3 regions of the Kitasatospora sp. NPDC059599 genome follow, and region 1 is predicted to be linked to each of the others. Evidence: riboswitches for the same ligand, from Rfam matches in the RefSeq annotation. Region 1 holds a riboswitch; each other region holds the start of a gene.
What was found. Region 1 has a riboswitch for S-adenosylmethionine ahead of ACFV04_RS20865 (aminotransferase class V-fold PLP-dependent enzyme). Riboswitches for the same ligand answer to the same signal wherever they lie in the genome.
Positions count from the first base shown of each region.

Region 2: another riboswitch for S-adenosylmethionine. It lies ahead of ACFV04_RS11125 (IclR family transcriptional regulator); the one in region 1 lies ahead of ACFV04_RS20865 (aminotransferase class V-fold PLP-dependent enzyme).
Region 3: another riboswitch for S-adenosylmethionine. It lies ahead of thrC (threonine synthase); the one in region 1 lies ahead of ACFV04_RS20865 (aminotransferase class V-fold PLP-dependent enzyme).

Region 1 covers NZ_JBHWCL010000057.1:4,823-10,645, forward strand. The annotation lists gene ACFV04_RS20855 (hypothetical protein) at 19-444, shown strand; gene trpD (anthranilate phosphoribosyltransferase) at 564-1,640, shown strand; SAM riboswitch class IV at 1,776-1,894, shown strand; gene ACFV04_RS20865 (aminotransferase class V-fold PLP-dependent enzyme) at 1,946-3,334, shown strand; gene ACFV04_RS20870 (Lrp/AsnC family transcriptional regulator) at 3,348-3,629, opposite strand; gene ACFV04_RS20875 (rhomboid family intramembrane serine protease) at 3,671-4,453, opposite strand; gene ACFV04_RS20880 (hypothetical protein) at 4,655-4,918, shown strand; gene ACFV04_RS20885 (NYN domain-containing protein) at 5,310-5,823, shown strand, end outside.
Region 2 covers NZ_JBHWCL010000022.1:13,446-19,268, reverse strand. The annotation lists gene ACFV04_RS11135 (helix-turn-helix domain-containing protein) at 1-679, opposite strand, end outside; gene ACFV04_RS11130 (threonine/serine exporter family protein) at 1,140-2,393, shown strand; gene ACFV04_RS11125 (IclR family transcriptional regulator) at 2,485-3,198, opposite strand; SAM riboswitch class I at 3,398-3,540, opposite strand; gene ACFV04_RS11120 (hypothetical protein) at 3,712-4,203, shown strand; gene ACFV04_RS11115 (transcriptional regulator) at 4,355-5,215, shown strand; gene ACFV04_RS11110 (SDR family oxidoreductase) at 5,430-5,823, opposite strand, start outside.
Region 3 covers NZ_JBHWCL010000015.1:4,034-9,856, reverse strand. The annotation lists gene ACFV04_RS08170 (cold-shock protein) at 115-318, opposite strand; gene ACFV04_RS08165 (MoaD/ThiS family protein) at 859-1,137, opposite strand; gene thrC (threonine synthase) at 1,205-2,512, opposite strand; SAM riboswitch class I at 2,529-2,665, opposite strand; gene ACFV04_RS08155 (glucosyl-3-phosphoglycerate synthase) at 2,837-3,844, shown strand; gene ACFV04_RS08150 (trehalose-6-phosphate synthase) at 3,883-5,349, shown strand; gene otsB (trehalose-phosphatase) at 5,336-5,823, opposite strand, start outside.

The DNA.
Region 1 (5,823 bases):
CTTGAGGGAGCAGGGCCCATGGCGTACACGACCGATGAGACGCTCACCGTTCTCGTCTACAGCGACGACCGCAACACCCGCGAGCAGGTGCTGACGGCGCTCGGCCGCCGGCCCGCCGAGGATCTTCCCGAGCTGTCCTACCTGGAGTGCGCGACCACCCCCGCGGTGCTCAAGGCACTGGAGAAGGGCGGCGTGGACCTCTGCGTGCTGGACGGCGAGGCCGTCCCGGCCGGCGGGCTGGGGCTCGGGCGGCAGTTGAAGGACGAGATCTACGGCTGCCCGCCGGTGCTGGTGCTGATCGGCCGGCCGCAGGACTCCTGGCTCGCCGCCTGGAGCCGCGCCGACGCCGCGATCTCCCACCCGGTGGACCCGGTGGCGCTGGCCGAGGCGGTCGCCACCCTGCTGCGGGCGCGGCTGGCGAAGCGGGCTCCGGCCGCTCGTTGAGCGGTCCCGTCTCAGTAGTAGAGAAGAGGGGGCCATCGGCGCCCCGCCGCTCGATAGGCTGGCTCCATCCGTACGGACGTCCCCCGGAGCGGGGGAACCGACAACAGCTGGAGTCAGCCATGGTGAACGTGAACCCTGCGAACGGCGGTAGCGACCCCGCGCAGGTGGTCCGCTCCTGGCCGGACCTCCTGTCGGCGCTGTTGAAGGGGGAGGACCTCGACCGCTCCTCCACCGCGTGGGCGATGGACCGGATCATGAGCGGCGAGGCGTCCCCCGCCCAGGTGGCCGGCTTCATGATCGCCCTGCGGGCCAAGGGCGAGACGGTCGACGAGGTCAGCGGTCTGGTGGACGCGATGTACGCGCACGCCGAGCCGCTGGACGTCCCCGGCCCCGCGGTGGACATCGTCGGCACCGGCGGCGACCGCGCGAAGACCGTCAACATCTCCACGATGTCGGCGATCGTCGCGGCGGCGGCCGGCGCCAGGGTGGTCAAGCACGGCAACCGGGCCGCCTCCTCGTCGACCGGGTCCTCGGACGTGCTGGAGAAGCTCGGCGTGGCGCTGGACCTCCCCGCCCGGCGGATCGCCGAGGTGGTCGAGGAGGTCGGCCTCACCTTCTGCTTCGCGGCGAAGTTCCACCCCTCGATGCGGCACGCCGCCACCGCCCGGCGCGACCTCGGGGTGCCGACCGCCTTCAACATCCTCGGCCCGCTGACCAACCCGGCCAAGGTCACCTCGCACGCGGTGGGCTGCTTCGACACCCGGCTCGCCGGGCTGATCGCCGGGGTGCTCGCCCGGCGCGGTTCGACCGCGCTGGTCTTCCGCGGCGACGACGGACTGGACGAGCTGACCATCACCACCACCTCGCGGGTGTGGGTGGTGCGCGACGGAGTGGTCACCGAGACCTCCTTCGACCCGCGCGAGGTCGGCATCGAGCTGGTCGGCATCGAGACGCTGCGCGGCGGGGACCCGGCGTTCAACGCCGAGGTCGCGCGCCGGCTGCTGGCGGGGGAGCGCGGGCCGGTGCGGGACGCCGTCCTGCTGAACACGGCGGCGGCGCTGGTCGCGCTCGACCTGGGCGACGCGCCGCTGGCGGAGCAGCTCGCGGCGGGCATGGCGCGGGCCGCGGAGGCCATCGACTCGGGTGCGGCGCAGGAACTGCTGCGGCGCTGGTCGGAGGCCACCAGCCGGAGCTGAAGCGGTGGTCGGGAGCCCGTGCCGGTGCGCCGGCGCGGGCTCCCGGCGTCCGCGGAGGCGGGAGGGCGCGTGCGCTGTCCGGATGGTGGATACCCGTTTGACCGCCCGCTGGACGCGACCCTAGAGTCGACGGCAGGTCATGAGTGACAGCGTCAAGCCCCAGCTTGCTGTCCGGCAACCCTCCGTCCGTGGCGGGGTGCCCTGGGTGAGGACCGGGTCGCCACGGCACACCGTCCGTGCGGCAAGCGCGGACGCCCGACGACTAGCACTCCCGGGGTCCCCATACCCCGAAGGAGTGCATCCTCATGTCCCTCGCCACCGAAACCTGCGCCCCCCTCGCCGTCCTCGGCGCCGACGTCCAGGTCCCGCTCGCCAGCGGTGAGAAGGTCGGCTACGCGGCGCTCGACTACGCGGCCAGCGCCCCGGCGCTCCAGCGGGTGTGGGACGACGTCGCCGCCTACGCGCCGTACTACGGCAGCGTGCACCGCGGGGCCGGCTACCTCTCGCAGCTGTCCACCGACCTCTTCGAGCAGAGCCGCCGCACCGTCGCGGGGTTCCTCGACCTGCGCGAGGGCGACCAGGTGGTCTTCACCCGGGCCACCACCGACTCGCTCAACCTGCTGGCCTCCGCGGTTCCGGCCGGCACCCGGGTGTTCGCCTTCGAGACCGAGCACCACGCCTCGCTGCTGCCCTGGGCGCACGCCGGACTGGACGTCACCTACCTGCGCGCGCCGCGCTCGCGCGCCGGGGCGGTGGCCGCTCTGGACGCCGCCCTCGCCCAGGCGCCCGAAGGCCCGAAGCTGCTCTGCGTCACCGGCGCCTCCAACGTGACCGGCGAGCTGTGGCCGGTCGCCGAACTGACCCGGACCGCGCACCGGCACGGCGCCCGGGTGGTGCTGGACGCCGCCCAGCTGGCCCCGCACCACCGGGTCTCGGTGCGCGAGCTGGACGTCGACTGGATCGCCTTCTCCGGCCACAAGCTCTACGCGCCGTTCGGCGCCGGGGTGCTGGCCGGCCGGGCGGACTGGCTGGACGCGGCCGAGCCGTACCTGGCCGGCGGCGGCGCGACCCGGACGGTGGCCCGGGAGACGGACGGCTCGGTGGCCGTGGAGTGGCACACCGGCCCGGCCCGGCACGAGGCCGGTTCGCCGAACGTCATCGGCGCCTACGCGATCGCCTCGGCCTGCCGGGCACTGGGCGAGGCCGGCTTCGACGCGCTGGAGGCCCGCGAGCGGCAGCTGGTCGACCGGCTGACGGCCGGGCTGGCGGAGATCCCCGAGGTCAGGGTGCTGAACCTGTTCGGCGCCGGCTCGGCGCGGGTGGGCGTGCTGTCCTTCGTCGTCCGGGACTGGAACAGCTCGCACTTCTCGGCCGCGCTGTCCGCCGAGTACGGCATCGGCGTGCGCGACGGCCTGTTCTGCGCCCACCCGCTGGTGCGCACCCTGCTCGGGGACGAGGACGTCGCGCCCGGTCCGGTCTCCGAGTGCGGTGCGCCGGAGCCCTCGCTGCCGGGCGAGCGCAGCCTGAACGCGATCCGGGTCAGCTTCGGAGCCGGGACTCCGGACGAGCACGTCGACCGCTTCCTGACCGCCGTCCGCGAGCTGGTCACGGACGGCGCGGCGTGGAACTACCGCAACGAGGGCGGGCGTTGCGTCGCGACGGTGCAGGTCGACCGCGGCCGCCGCGAGGGCTGAGCCGGAGGCGCCGCTACTCGTCCAGGCCGAGGGCGAAGGCCGCTTCCAGGTCGTGCTGGGAGTAGGTGCGGAAGGCGATCTGGGTCTCGGTGTGGGCCACGCCCGGGACCTTGTTGAGCCGGCCCGGGATGACCTCGGCCAGGTCGTCGTGACGGCGCACCCGGACCATCGCGACCAGGTCGTACCCACCGGTCACCGAGTAGACCTCGCTGACGCCCTCGATGGAGGCGATGGCCTCGGCGATCTCCGGGATGCGGTCGACACTGGTCTTGATCAGGACGATGGCGGTGATCACTGTTCCGGCTCCTTTGTGGGGTGCCGCCAGCGTATCGGGCGTCAGCCGGGTCGTCTCGGGGGGTGGCGGACCACGGTGCAGGCGTAGAGGAACCCGGCCGAGAAGCCGATCACGTGGACCAGGTAGGCCACCCCCGGGCCCGCCGCGTGCACCGACCACCACTGCAGGGCGAACCAGAGGCCGAGCACCAGCCAGGCCGGGAAGCGCAGCGGCAGGAAGAACAGCAGCGGGACGAGGGTCGTCACCCGGGCGCGCGGGTGGAAGCGCAGGTAGGCGCCCAGGACGCCGGAGATCGCGCCGGAGGCGCCGATGAGGACCCGGGTGGAATCCGGCGAGTGCGCCTCGGCGAGCGCGAAGCCGTACGCGGCCAGGCTGCCGACGGCCAGGTAGAAGACGGCGTACCGGGCGCGGCCCAGCCGCCGTTCGACGGTGGGGCCGAAGACGTGGAGGAAGAGCAGGTTGCCGAGCAGGTGCAGCCAACCGGCGTGCAGGAAGAGGCCGGTGAGGGCGGACAGCGCCGGGTGCTTGCCCGGCGTCGGGGCGGCCGGGCAGCCGGGGACCGGGTCGGGGGCCTCGGCGAGCTGTTCGGTGGTCAGCGATCGTCCGGTCAGGAGTTCGGCCGGGACCGCGCCCCAGCGCTGCTCGTACCGCTGCTCCGCGCAGACCCGGGTCTGGCCGGTGCCGTACAGCGGATTCAGCCCGGCGGCCGGGCCGAGGAGGAAGACCAGGGTGTTGACCGCGATCAGGGCGTAGGTGACCGCCGGGGCGGCCGCCTCCGGCCGGTCTCCCCGCTCGGCGGTGTGGTCGGGGGCCGCGAGCGCCATGCGGCCAAGCATCCCTCCGGGCGCCGCTGGTGACACGGCGGTTTACGGCAGGTGGACTAGCCCCGCTATTCCGCTGACCGGTGGTCGCGATGGTTGCCCCAGGCAATAGGCTTGGCACGGGCATTCCCGCCTCCCGCCGCCGACGCCGGGGCTCCGGGGGGAGCGCCTAGCCCACGCAGGGACCACCCGAGAGGACCCCCGATGACCGTCCCCGCCCTGACCGCCGAGACGCGCTGGCGCTGCACCCTGTGCGGCAACCTCACCCGCTTCGACGTGACCCGCACCGCGCGGGTGACGGAGTTCCTGCACTTCGACCTGGCCGGCGACTCCGAGGTCGAGGAGACCGAGGTGCTGAGCGAGACCGTCGAGTCGGTGCGCTGCCGCTGGTGCAACGCCGTGGACCAGGTCGAGCTGGTGGCCCGTCCGGGTGCCGAGGGCGCGGAGGCCCCGACCGAGCAGGGCTGATCACCGCGGAGCGGCGGGCGGTGCGCGGCGCGCCCGTCCGCCGCACGGGACAATACAGACAAGACACACGGAGCGTGACGACAGGGGGCAGTCGCGGCCGTACCCAGCCGGAAACAGGATCGGAGCCGAGGACGTGGTGGACGCAGCGAAGGAGCCCGGCGAAGCGCAGGGGCTTCGGCCCGCTGCGCAGACGCCGGACGCCGGGACGGGAGCGGCGGAGAGCGCCGTGCCCGCAGCCGGTGAGCCAGGGGTCGGCGGGTCCGGGCACGGCGGTGCGGAGGGCTTCGCGGCGGAGGGCGCCTCGTCCGGTGCCTCCGACGCGGCCGGCTCCCCGACCCCCTCGGAACTCCCCGGGTTCTCCGGCCCCGCCGCGGAGCGCGCCGTCGAGAAGCTGGACCGGCCGCTGCCCGAGGGGGTGCGCCGTCGCGTGGTCGGGTTGGCCTCGGACGCGCTGGGCGGCCTGCCGCCGGGTGAGCTCCCGCAGAGCCTGCGTCAGTACGTGAAGTTCACCCCGGCGCGGCGGGCCAAGTACGCGGCCACGGCGCTGGCGGCCGCGCTGGAGGCGGAGCCGGCCTTCCGGGTGCGGATAGCGGAACGGCTGCGGCTGGGGCAGCCGGACCTGGTGCGGGCGCTGGAGTCGGGCAGCGTCCCGGGCGCCGCCGATCCGATGGACGTCGCGGCCGCCGCCTACCTGGTGCGTTCGGCGGGCTGGAGCCGGCTGGTCGCCGAGGTCGGCGAGGAGGCCGAGCGGGCCGGCGCCGAGGACGCGGCCGCCGAGGCGTCCCGGCTGGTGGAGAAGCTGCAGGCGGAGCTGGCCGAGGTGCGGGCCGCCGCGCGGGCGGACCTGGAGCGTCAGCGCGCGGAGTCCGAGGGCGTCCGGCGGGAGGCCGAGTCGCTGCGCAAGA
Region 2 (5,823 bases), on a different contig from region 1:
CGCCGGGCAGCGGCCGGGCCTCGCGGGCGGTGATCAGCACCCGCAGCCCGGGGCAGTGCTGGAACAGGGCGTCCAGCTGTCCGGCGTCCACCCCGTTGTCGGCGCCGTCCAGCACCAGCAGGGTTGGCCGGTCGCCGATGTCCCGGGCGAGGCCGTCCGGCAGGCCGCGCCAGGGGTGCGGGCCGCCGCCGCAGTCCACCCAGCGCACCGACCAGCGGGCGGCCAGGTGCACCCGGCGGGCGACCTCCAGGGCGAGCCGGGTCTTGCCCACCCCGCCGAGGCCGACCAGCGAGACCAGCCGGTCCCCGTGCACGGCGAAGGCGTCGACCAGGACCTCGGTCTCCATCTCGCGGCCGACGATCGCCCCGCGCGCCACCGGCGGCGCGGCCGGTGCCGGCACCGTCGCCGGTTCGTCGGCGAGCGGGTGCCGGCGGGCGGCCTCCTCGAAGTCCGTGCGGCTGCGGCCCTCCAGCCGCAGCGCGTCCGCCAGCAGCCGGACGGTCTCGTTGCGGGGCCGGCGCACCCGGCCGCTCTCCATGTCCCGGATGGCCCGCACGCTCAGGGTGGCGTGATCGGCCAGGCACTGCTGGGTCAGCCCGATCCGCTCGCGCCGTACCCGCAGCTGCTCGCCGAAGCCCGCCGCCGTCCTCACCGCTTGCACCGACTGCCCGCTGTCCATGCCTCGTCTGCCCTTCCGTGGTTCGGACTCTCGCTGGAGGTCCGGTCCGGCGGCCGCAGCACTGGGTGCCCGCGCGGCCCGTGGTCCGGCCGTACTGGCCCCGGTGGTCAGGCTGTGGCCTCCGAACCGGTTCCCTCCGGTTCCCGATGCTCCAGGCTCGGCGTCTACGTCCGATCAACGGCCGATCACCGGCCCCACCCGCGACCTTCACGCGGGCCTCACATCACGTTCGGCGGACCGCCGGAAGTACCGCCGGTACCGCCCGTGAGCGGGTCCGACCGACCAGCGGCCCGGCCGGGGACGCCCGAGGCGGGGCGACGGCAGCGGGTACGGGCGGCCGGGCACGGGCGGGGCGGCAGCAGGGCGGGGCCGGGGTTCGGCGACAGGGACCGACCCGGCGGGAACCGATCAGACCGGGGCACACGCGGACCGAAGCGGGCGGGATGGGACGATACCTGCCATGTCCACCAAGTCTCCATCGGTCCGGGGCGACGGCGCCCCGCCCGACCCGCTCTGCCGCCTGCTGCTCGACCTCGGCGAGGCCCTGCTGGGCGGCGGCCTTCCCGTCCACGAGGTCGAGGAGGAACTCCGCGGCCTGGGGCGGGCGTCGGGCGCTCCGGAGGTGCGGGTCGCGGCCCTGACCAACGGGCTGTTCGTCGCCCTGGGCCCCGACGAGGGCGCCAGGTTCCAGCCGGTGGGCGCCGCCCTGCGGTTCGAGCAGACGGCGGACGTCCTCCACCTGGTGCACCGGCTGCGCGCCGGTGAGCTCGACGGGCCGCGGGCCCTGGCCGAACTGGACCGGATCCGGCGGGCGCCGGCCCACTGGCCCACCTGGGTGGCGGACCTCGGGGCGCTGCCGGTCGGGGTGGGCGTCTGCCTCTTCCTGCAGCCGGCGGCGGCGAACGTGCTGGCGGCCGGGCTCGGCTCGCTGATCGTGGTGGGGCTGACCGTGCTCGCCCGGCGGATGCCGTACCTGCGGCCGCTGCTGCCCGTCACCGCCGGGTTCCTGGTGTCCCTGCTGGTCCTGACGCTCGCGCGGGCCTCGCTGCTGGACGGCCCGCTGCGGACGATCGTGGCCACGCTGGCGATCCTGCTGCCGGGCGGGCTGCTGGTCACCGGACTGTCGGAGATCGCCGCGGGTGCGGCCAGTGCGGGTTCGGCCCGGCTGGTGTCCGGCGCGGTGCAGCTGACGCTGTTCCTCGCGGGGCTGGTCGCGGCCGCGACCGCGACCGGCATGCCGGCCTCGGCGCTGGCCAACGTCCAGGTGGCGAAGCCGAGTTGGTGGGTGATCGGGCTGGGGCTGGCGATCGCGGTGGCCGGGCTGGTGGTCAACGTCCACACCCCGCCCTCGGCCGTCCCGTGGATCGTCGTGGTGATCGCGGTGAGCGCCACCGTCCAGGTGACGGTGGGGATGGCGCACGGCGCGGCGATCGGCGGCCTGGCCGGGGCGGTCTCCGCCGCGTGCGCGGCCACCCTGGTGCACTGGCTGCCGGGCGGTCCGCTCTGGCAGGTGCTCTACCTCCCGGCGTTCTGGATCGTGGTGCCGGGCTCCTTCGGCCTGCTGAACACCGCCCAGATCGAGGTCGGCAACGGGGCGCAGGCCGTGCTGGCGGCCGTGTCGGCGCTGTTCGGGGTGTCGATCGGCACCCTGATCGGCTCGGTCATCGGCCGCATCCCCCGCCCCTCCCTCGCCGTGCTGCAACCCCGGGGCTGAAACGGGGCCGAACCGGGGCCGCGCCCGGGCCCCGGACCGCGGCCCGGTTCGGCCGGGCGTGACCGGCGCGAAAAGGGGCCGGGAGCCCCGGTCAGGCATGGCACAGGGCCTCGGTGAGGCGGTCGGCCGCCTCGACGACGGCCCGGGAGAGCTGCGCACCCGGGTGCCGGGTGAGCCGTTCGATCGGGCCGGACACGGAGACGGCGGCCACGACCCGGTTGGACGGTCCGCGGACGGGCGCGGAGACGGAGGCGACGCCGAGTTCGCGCTCGCCGATGGACTGCGCCCAGCCGCGGCGCCGTACGCCGCTGAGCGCGGTGGCGGTGAACCGGGCACCCTGCAGGCCGCGGTGGAGCCGCTCGGGTTCCTCCCAGGCGAGCAGGACCTGTGCGGCGGAGCCGACCTTCATGGGGAAGGTGATGCCCACCGGAACGGTGTCGCGCAGGCCGGAGAGGCGTTCGGCGGCGGCCACGCAGATCCGGATCTCGCCCTGCCGGCGGTAGAGCTGGGCGCTCTCGCCGGTGATGTCCCGCAGGTGGGTGAGGACCGAGCCGGCGGCGGCCAGCAGGCGGTCCTCCCCCGCCGCGGACGACAGCTCGCCGAGCCGGGGGCCGAGGACGAACCGGCCCTGCATGTCCCTGGTGACCAGGCGGTGGTGTTCGAGTGCCACGGCCAGCCGGTGGGCGGTGGGCCGCGCCAGTCCGGTGGCGGCGACGAGTCCGGCCAGGGTGGTGGGACCGGCCTCCAGGGTGCCGAGGATCGAGGTGATCTTGTCGAGCACGCCGACACCGCTCGTGTTCTGCATGGATGGGTACTCCGTCTCAGATCCCGTGAGCGGCGGGCGGGCCGTGCTCACGGAGGCTCCCCGCGGGGAGCGGGGGGGGTGGTCAGCGAGGACGGGCCGGAGAAGTCGGCCGATTGCCTGCGCCGGGCACGAGACGGGTACGCGAAAGGGCCGGGGCGGGAAGCGCCCGGGCGAAGGACAGCACAGAGAGCACCGTGTCTCCTCATCTTTCCCGCGCCACAGTGGCGGCAGGCCGGAGTTGGCACTGATCCCGGACGGCACGGCGCGTACTTCGGACGCCGGGTCGACCGGGGAGCTGCCGGGGCTTCGTAGGGCCGGTCCCTCCACCCCTCTGGATGATTCGCCAGGAACCATACAAGATTCCCCGGGCCGCTCGCCAAACCTCCCCCCACCGCGCACGGGAGACGGGCACGCCGCACCGCCGGGCGCCGCCCGCCGCGGCGCGCACCCGCCCCCCCGGCCGGTGCCGGCCATCGGCCGCCGATATCTATCGAATATGCTACGGTCGTATTCATGAAGAACGATCCCGGCTCTCCGGCCACCCCGACCGAGCTCCGGATGCCGCTGGACACCAAGCTGGTCGTCTGGGCCTTCTGCGGTGCGGCCGGAGCCGGTCTCGGCTTCGCCGTCCCCTGGCTCCTCGGGTTCGCCGCCCGGCACCCGATCCCGTACGCGGACACCGTGCGGTTCCTCGGCTCCTTCGACTCCCCGGCGATGGTCGTCGGACGGCCGGTACTGCTGGCCGTCGCCGGCCTGGTCGCCGGGCTCCTCCTCACGTACCACAGCGCCACGCTGCGCATCTCGGACGAGGACATCACGATCACCGAGGGCGACGACACCCGCGTCATCACCCGTGACCAGGTCGGCGGGGTCTTCCGCCACGGCGGCAAGGTGCGGATCGAGTCGCCGGTCGGGCGCGTCCTCTTCGACGACGACGTCGAGGGCGGCAAGGCCGCGATCGCCTCCGCCTTCCGGCGCCACGGCTACCCCTGGGAGGGCGCCTGACCCCGCGTCGGCGGGGGCGCCGGGCCGGTCGGACCGGCCGCCGCACCCGGGGCGGCCGCCCCGCCCGCGGTCCGCGGGAGCGCCCGCCCCGGTGTGGCACAGTGGCCGCACGCCCCGCCCGGGGACGCGCCGTCACGAACCGAGGACTCCCGTGCCCGAATACAAGCCCGCGCCGCGCACGGTCGTCGAGGCCTGCTTCGACCCCCGGGGCACCGCCTCGCTCGACTACGTCTACGACGTCGCCGCGGCGGCCGGCCTCGCGGACCAGCCGGTGCGGCTCGCCGTCCGCCGGCTGGAGGCGGCGGGCGTGCTGCGCCAGGAAGGGCGGGGCCGCAAGGGCCGCCTCCACCTGACCGACGCGGGCCGGCTGCGCACCGACGCGGACACCCGGTTCGTCGCCCTCGCCTACGCGCAGGACACCGGACTCGCCCCCTGGGACGGGCTCTGGCGCCTCTACACCTTCTCCGTCCCCGAGCAGCGCCGGGCCGAACGCGACGCGCTCCGCACCGCGCTGACCCGGCTCGGCGGCGTCCCGCTCGCGCCCGGGACCTACGTCAGCCCGCACGACCTCGTACGGGAACTGACCGACGAGACCTCGCGGTCCACCGTCGACACCTACCTCATCACCGCGGAGGCCACCCGCCTCACCGGCCCGGGATTCTCCGACCCGGCCACCACCGCGGAACGCCTGTGGCCCGCGGCCGACACCCTCGCCGCGTACGGCCCGCTCGCCGACGCCCTCGGACACCCCGTCGAGGACACCCCCGCCGGCGGCCCGACCGGCACCCCGCACGGCTCCACCGGACTCGTCGCCACCGCGCTGCGCCTGGCCGACGCGTTCGGCCACGCGCTGGAGCACGACCCGCTCCTCCCTCCGGAGTTGCGGCCCTCCCCCTGGCCGCCCGCCCGCCTGCGGCACGCCTTCCAGGAGCGGTGGACCGCGATCCGCGAGCAGGCACCGGACCTCTCGCTCTTCCGCGCCTTCGACCCGCCCGCGGCCGAGCGGGGCTAGGGCTTGTCTGACAATTCCCGCCGCGCGCACGACGCCGGGCATCCCGCCTGGACGCACCGCCGAATCGTCCAAGTACGTCCAGTACGAGGACGCTCCGGCGGCACGCCCAGCCGGGCGCCCAACGCCGCGCGCTGATGCGACGCGAATTGTCAGACAAGCCCTAGGGTCCACGTCCGCTCCGGCGGCCCCCGGCGCCCGACGCCCGCGGTCGGCGTCACCCGTCCAACAGGCCCCGGACGGCGGCGAGTTCCTCCGCACCCGCGTGCACGGCGGCCGCGATGGAGTCCAGGCTCCCGGCGCCGACCGGGATGCGCACCGGCAGCGGGGTGTCGGCGGCGACGATCCGCAGGACGTCCCGGGCGAAGTCCTCGGGTCGGCTGACCGTCGGCAACTGCGCCATCCCGCGCAGCTGTTCGCGCATCGGCTCGGTGGCGTCCCGGTAGAGCGCGGAGCGGTCGGCGGCATCGGTGAGCGAGGTGCCGTAGCGGGTGGCGTAGCCGGCGGGCTCCAGGGCGGCGACCCGGATGCCGAACGGCGCGGCCTCGGCGGCCAGGGCCTGCGTCATGCCTTCCAGCGCGTGCTTGCCGGTGACGTACGCGGCCAGGCCG
Region 3 (5,823 bases), on a different contig from region 1:
GCCGGGAACACCCGGGAACGCCGACGGGCCCGCACGACGCGTGTCGTGCGGGCCCGTCGAGAAGCGAGTGGTCACCAGCCCTGGGCCGGGCCGAGCTCCTGGAGTCGGAAGGGGTCAGACCGCCGCGCGAACCATGTCCGCCTGCGGGCCCTTCTGTCCCTGGGAAATCTCGAACTCGACCCGCTGGCCCTCCTCGAGGGTGCGGTAGCCGTCCATCTGGATCGCGCTGTAGTGGACGAAGACGTCCGCACCACCGTCGACCGCGATGAAGCCGTAGCCCTTCTCCGCGTTGAACCACTTGACGGTGCCCTGAGCCATTCCGAACTCCCCTAGTGCTGTGCTGGCCCTTCACGTGCCCGCAGGTCGCGGGCCCGGGTTGGTTTGAAGGCCGGCCCGGGGAACCCCCCCTGGGCGCAGCCGTGCACGCCGCAGCCCTCCGCGCGGGGCGCCGAACGGCGTCCGGTGAGCGGGTGACTGCGTCGACCGCCGCTGAATGTATCCGGACCGACGCCCTCTGCAACAGGGTCAACCGCCGGTAATTCCACTGCCCGATCAAGGGACAGGACGGGCCGAATCGGAAAAATATCGGCATTTCACGCCGGACATAGCGGACGAATTACCCAAATCCCCGCGGTAATTCTGACATCGGCCTGACATGATTGCCGGGCCGGTCTCACCGGCCGGACGCGCCCGGGCGGAACGGCGCGGGCGGTCGAGAGGGAACCCCTGTTCCCAACCGAGCGACACTCTACTCCGACTCGACTCGGAAAGATTCCAGCCGGAATGCAACCGGCCACCCGTGCGCACGGAGAACGGAATTCCGTACGCACGGGTGGCCGAATGGCGGGGATTCGCGGCTCAGCAGCCGCCGGCCACCGCCGGAATGATCGAGACGCCGGCGCCGTCCTTGATCTCGGTCGCCAGGCCCTCGGCGAAGCGCACGTCGTCGTCGTTCACGTAGACGTTGACGAAGCGGCGCAGCTTGCCGGTGTCGTCCAGCAGGCGGGCGGCGATGCCCGCGTGGTTCTTCTCCAGGTCGGCGATGACCTCGGCCAGGGTCGCGCCCTCGGCGGTCACCTCGGCGGCGCCGCCGGTGTAGGTGCGCAGGATGGTGGGGATGCGGACGTTGGCGCTCATGGCTCTCCTAGCGGGGTGGGGCCTTGCGGGGCGGGCCCCCGGGTGGCGGGGCCGGGACGGGGGAGGTTCAGGCGGACACGAGGCCGGCGGCGCGGAAGGAGTCCAGCGTCGGGCGGATGACGGCGGTCATCCCGGCGTCGGAGACGGCGTCCAGGGTCTTCAGGCCGTCGCCGGTGTTGATCGCGACGGTCTCCTTGGCCGGATCCAGCTGCCCGGTCTCGACCAGCTTCTTCAGCACGCCGACGGTCACCCCGCCCGCGGTCTCGGCGAAGATGCCCTCCGTCCGCGCCAGCAGCCGGATCGCCGCCACGACCTCGGCGTCCGTGACGTCCTCGACCGCGCCGCCCGTGCGGCGGGCGATGTCCAGCACGTACGGGCCGTCGGCCGGGTTGCCGATCGCCAGCGACTTGGCGATGGTGTCCGGCTTGACCGGCCGGATCACGTCCCGGCCGGCCTTGAAGGCCGCCGACACCGGCGAGCAGCCCTCCGCCTGGGCGCCGAAGACCCGGTACGGCCGGTCCTCGACCAGTCCGAGCTTGATCAGCTCCTGCAGCCCCTTGTCGATCTTCGTCAACTGCGAGCCCGAGGCGATCGGGATCACGATCTGCTCCGGCAGCCGCCAGCCGAGCTGCTCGCAGATCTCGTACGCCAGCGTCTTGGAACCCTCGCCGTAGTACGGCCGCAGGTTGACGTTGACGAAGCCCCAGCCCTCCCCCGCCGGGTCGCCGATCAGCTCCGAGCAGAAGCGGTTCACGTCGTCGTAGTTGCCCTCGATGCCGATCAGCTCGCCGCCGTACACCCCGGCCATGACGACCTTGCCCTGCTCCAGGTCGTGCGGGATGAACACGCAGGACCGGAACCCCGCCCGGGCGGCCGCCGCGCCCACCGCGCCGGCCAGGTTGCCGGTGGAGGAGCAGGACAGCGTGGTGTAGCCGAACGCCCGCGCCGCCTCGATGGCGCACGCCACCACGCGGTCCTTGAACGAGTGCGTCGGGTTCCCGGAGTCGTCCTTGATGTGCAGCTGGGCGGTGAAGCCGAGCTCCCGGCCCAGGTTGTCCGCCTTCACCAGCGGGGTCCAGCCCGGGTTCAGGTTCGGCTTGGACGCCACGTCGGCCGGCACCGGCAGCAGCGGCGCGTAGCGCCAGACGGACGTCGGACCGGCCTCGATCCGCTTGCGCAGCTCCTCCGCGCCCTCGCTGCCGAACTCGTAGGCGATCTCCAGCGGGCCGAAGCACTCCAGGCACGCGAAGCTGGGACCGAGCGGGAAGCGGGTGCCGCACTCGCGACAGGACAGCGCGGCGGCCGGGCCGAGGTCCACGGGTCGGGGTCCCCCCGGCCGAAGGCTGGGGGAGGGTGCGACAGTGTCGATAGCCATGATGGCGAGGCCTCTCTCCTCATCTTCCCCGTAGCGCGGTCGCGCCACAGGCCGGAATTGGCACCTGTCCCGCCGGGGCCTGTATGACGACAGCCGCGCGAGAAGGTTGCCGGGACGTCAACGGGCCGTTCCCTCAGTCCCTCTGGATGAGCTTGTGAAATTGTGGTGGCGCTCAGCGGTGACCCCGGCGTGCAAAGGTCCGACCGCTGTACGAAGACTGTATCCGAAGGCGTCAATCCTGAACGGGACCGTCCGCCACGCGAGATGACCCGTCCCACCCGACCCGCCGAGGAGACTTCCGTGCCCGCCGAACCGACTCCCGCACTGCTCCCGCAGGCGGCGTCCTGGCTGCGCCGCCGCTCCTGGAGCGCCGCCGACCGGCCGGTCCGCACCCTCCTCGCGGCCAAGGAGCGCACCGGGCGCACGGTCAGCGTGGTCCTCCCCGCCCTGGACGAGGAGGCCACCGTCGGCGACATCGTCCGCACCGTCCGCCGCGAACTGATGGAACGCCTCCCGCTCGTCGACGAACTCGTCGTGGTCGACTCCGGCTCCGTCGACGCCACCGCCGCCGTCGCCGCCGAGGCCGGCGCCCGGGTGGAGCACCGCGACGCCATCCTGCCCCGACTGCCCGCCGCCCCCGGCAAGGGCGAGGTGCTCTGGCGGTCGCTGCTGGTCACCCGCGGCGACATCGTCTGCTTCGTGGACGCCGACCTGCGCGAGTTCGACCCGGCCTTCGTCTCCGGGATCGTCGGCCCCCTGCTGACCGACGAGTCCATCCACCTGGTCAAGGCCATGTACGACCGCCCGCTGGAGACGGAGTCCGGCGCCGTCGTCCCGGCCGGCGGCGGCCGCGTCACCGAACTCGTCGCCCGCCCCCTCCTCAACCTCCACTGGCCGGAGCTCGCCGGGTTCGTCCAGCCCCTCGGCGGCGAGTACGCGGCCCGCCGCTCACTGCTCGAACGGCTGCCCTTCCCGACCGGGTACGGCGTCGAACTCGGCCTGCTGGTAGACGCGTTGGAACTGGTCGGCCTGGACGCCCTGGCCCAGGTGGACGTCGGCGTCCGGCACCACCGCCACCAGGACGGCCAGGCCCTCGGCCGGATGGCCGCCACCATCTACCGCACCGCCCTCGAACGCCTCGACCGCGCCCACCGGCTCAAGGCCTCCGCCGACCTGGTCCACCCCCAGCTCACCCAGTTCACCCGCGACCCGGACCCCCGCCCCCGGACCCCGGCCGGGGACACCCCCATCTTCACCCCCCGCACCTACGAGATCACCGCCCTGGAACGCCCCCCGATGCACACCGTCCCCGAATACGCCACCCGGCACTGAGGGGTTTGCCACGCCGGAGCCCCGGCAACATCCCAACCATGGGCGATCTCACGACCGAACGTTCGAGTGCGACCGGCACCGCCCCCGTCCTGGTGGCCTCCAACCGGGGACCGGTGTCCTTCAGCACCGCCGACGACGGCACGCTGACCCTGCGGCGCGGCGGCGGGGGGCTGGTGTCCGGCCTCTCCGCGATCGACGACCCGAACGCCGTCTGGGTCTGCGCGGCCCTCAACGCCGCGGACCGCAGAGCCGCCGCGCAGGCCCCCGACGGCCGCCTCGACCTGGCCGGCCACGACGTCGGCGGGCAGGCCGTCCGGATGCTGGACATCGACCCCGAGACCTTCGCCCGCGCCTACAACGGCGTCGCCAACTCCACCCTCTGGTTCGTCCACCACCTGCTCTACGCGACCCCCACCGCGCCCGCCTTCGACGCCGGGTTCCGCACCGAGTGGGCCGCCTACCGGGCCTACAACGCGGCCTTCGCCGAGGCGCTGGCTGCCGAAGCCGCCCCGGACGCCGCGGTGCTCGTGCAGGACTACCACCTCTCCCTGGCCCCGGCCCTGCTCCGCGCCGCCCGTCCCGACCTGCGGATCGGCCACTTCTCGCACACCCCGTGGGCCCCGCCCGAGTACTACCGGATGCTGCCCGACGACGTCGGCCGTGACGTCCTCACCGGCATCCTGGGCGCCGACCGGGCCGGTTTCCTCACCGAACGCTGGGCCCGCGCCTTCGCCGCCTGCTGCGAGGACCTGCTCGGCGCCGCCGTCGACCACGAGGCGCTCACCGTCACCCACGACGGCCGCACCACCCGCCTGGGCGTGCACGCCCTCGGTGCCGACGCCGACTTCCTGCGCGAACGCTCCCGCCGGCCCGACGTGGACGAGCGCCTCGCCATCCTGCGCGAGGCCGTCGGCGACCGCCGCACCATCGTCCGGGTCGACCGCACCGAGCTGAGCAAGAACATCGTCCGCGGCCTCCAGGCCTACCGGCACCTGCTCCGCACCCGCCCCGAGTGGCACGACCGGGTGGTCCACATCGCGTTCGCCTACCCGTCCCGGACCGACCTGGCCGAGTACCGGGACTACACGGCGGCCGTCCGGCGCCTCGCGGGGGAGATCGACGCCGAGTTCGCCACCCCCACCTGGAAGCCGCTGATCCTGCACGTCGACGACGACTTCCCGCGTTCCCTGGCCGCCTACCGCCTGGCCGACGTGGCCCTGGTCAATCCCATCCGGGACGGCATGAACCTGGTGGCCAAGGAGGTCCCCGTGGTCTCCGACCGCGGCTGCGCCCTGGTCCTCTCCCGGGAGGCCGGCGCCTACGCGGAACTCGCCGACGACGCCCTGACGGTCAACCCGTACGACGTCATCGCCACCGCCGACGCGCTGCACACCGCCCTCACCATGCCCGAGGCGGAACGCGCCGACCGGACCAAGCGCCTCGCGGCGGCGGCCACCGCGCTCCCCCCGCAGCAGTGGTTCCTCGACCAGCTCAACGCGCTGTGAGCGCCTGACCCAGCGATTCCAGCAGTTCCACCACGCCGGCCGGGCCCGGGACCACCAGGTCCGCCCGGTCGGCGAGTTCGCGCACCGGTGCGTCCCCCACCGCCGCACTGCACACCAGCAGCCCGGCCATCCCCTCGCCCCGCAGCTTCTCCACCGCCGCGAAGGCCGCCACGTCCCCCAGGTCGTCCCCCGCGTACAGCACCGATCCGGCGGCCCGTTCCCGGAGGAAGCCGGTCAGCGCCGCCCCCTTGTCCACGCCCGGCGGCCGCAGTTCCAGCACCAGCCGGCCGGGTTCCACCACCAGTCCGTGCTCGGCCGCCAGCGCCCCGACCGGCGCCCGCAGCAGTTCCAGCGCCTCCTCGGGCGCCGCCGTCCGCCGGGTGTGCACGGCGACCGAACGGCCCTTGTCCTCCAGGCCGGTGCCCTCGGGCGCCCCGGACCGCGCCAGCACCCCGGGCAACGCCTCCCGCGCAC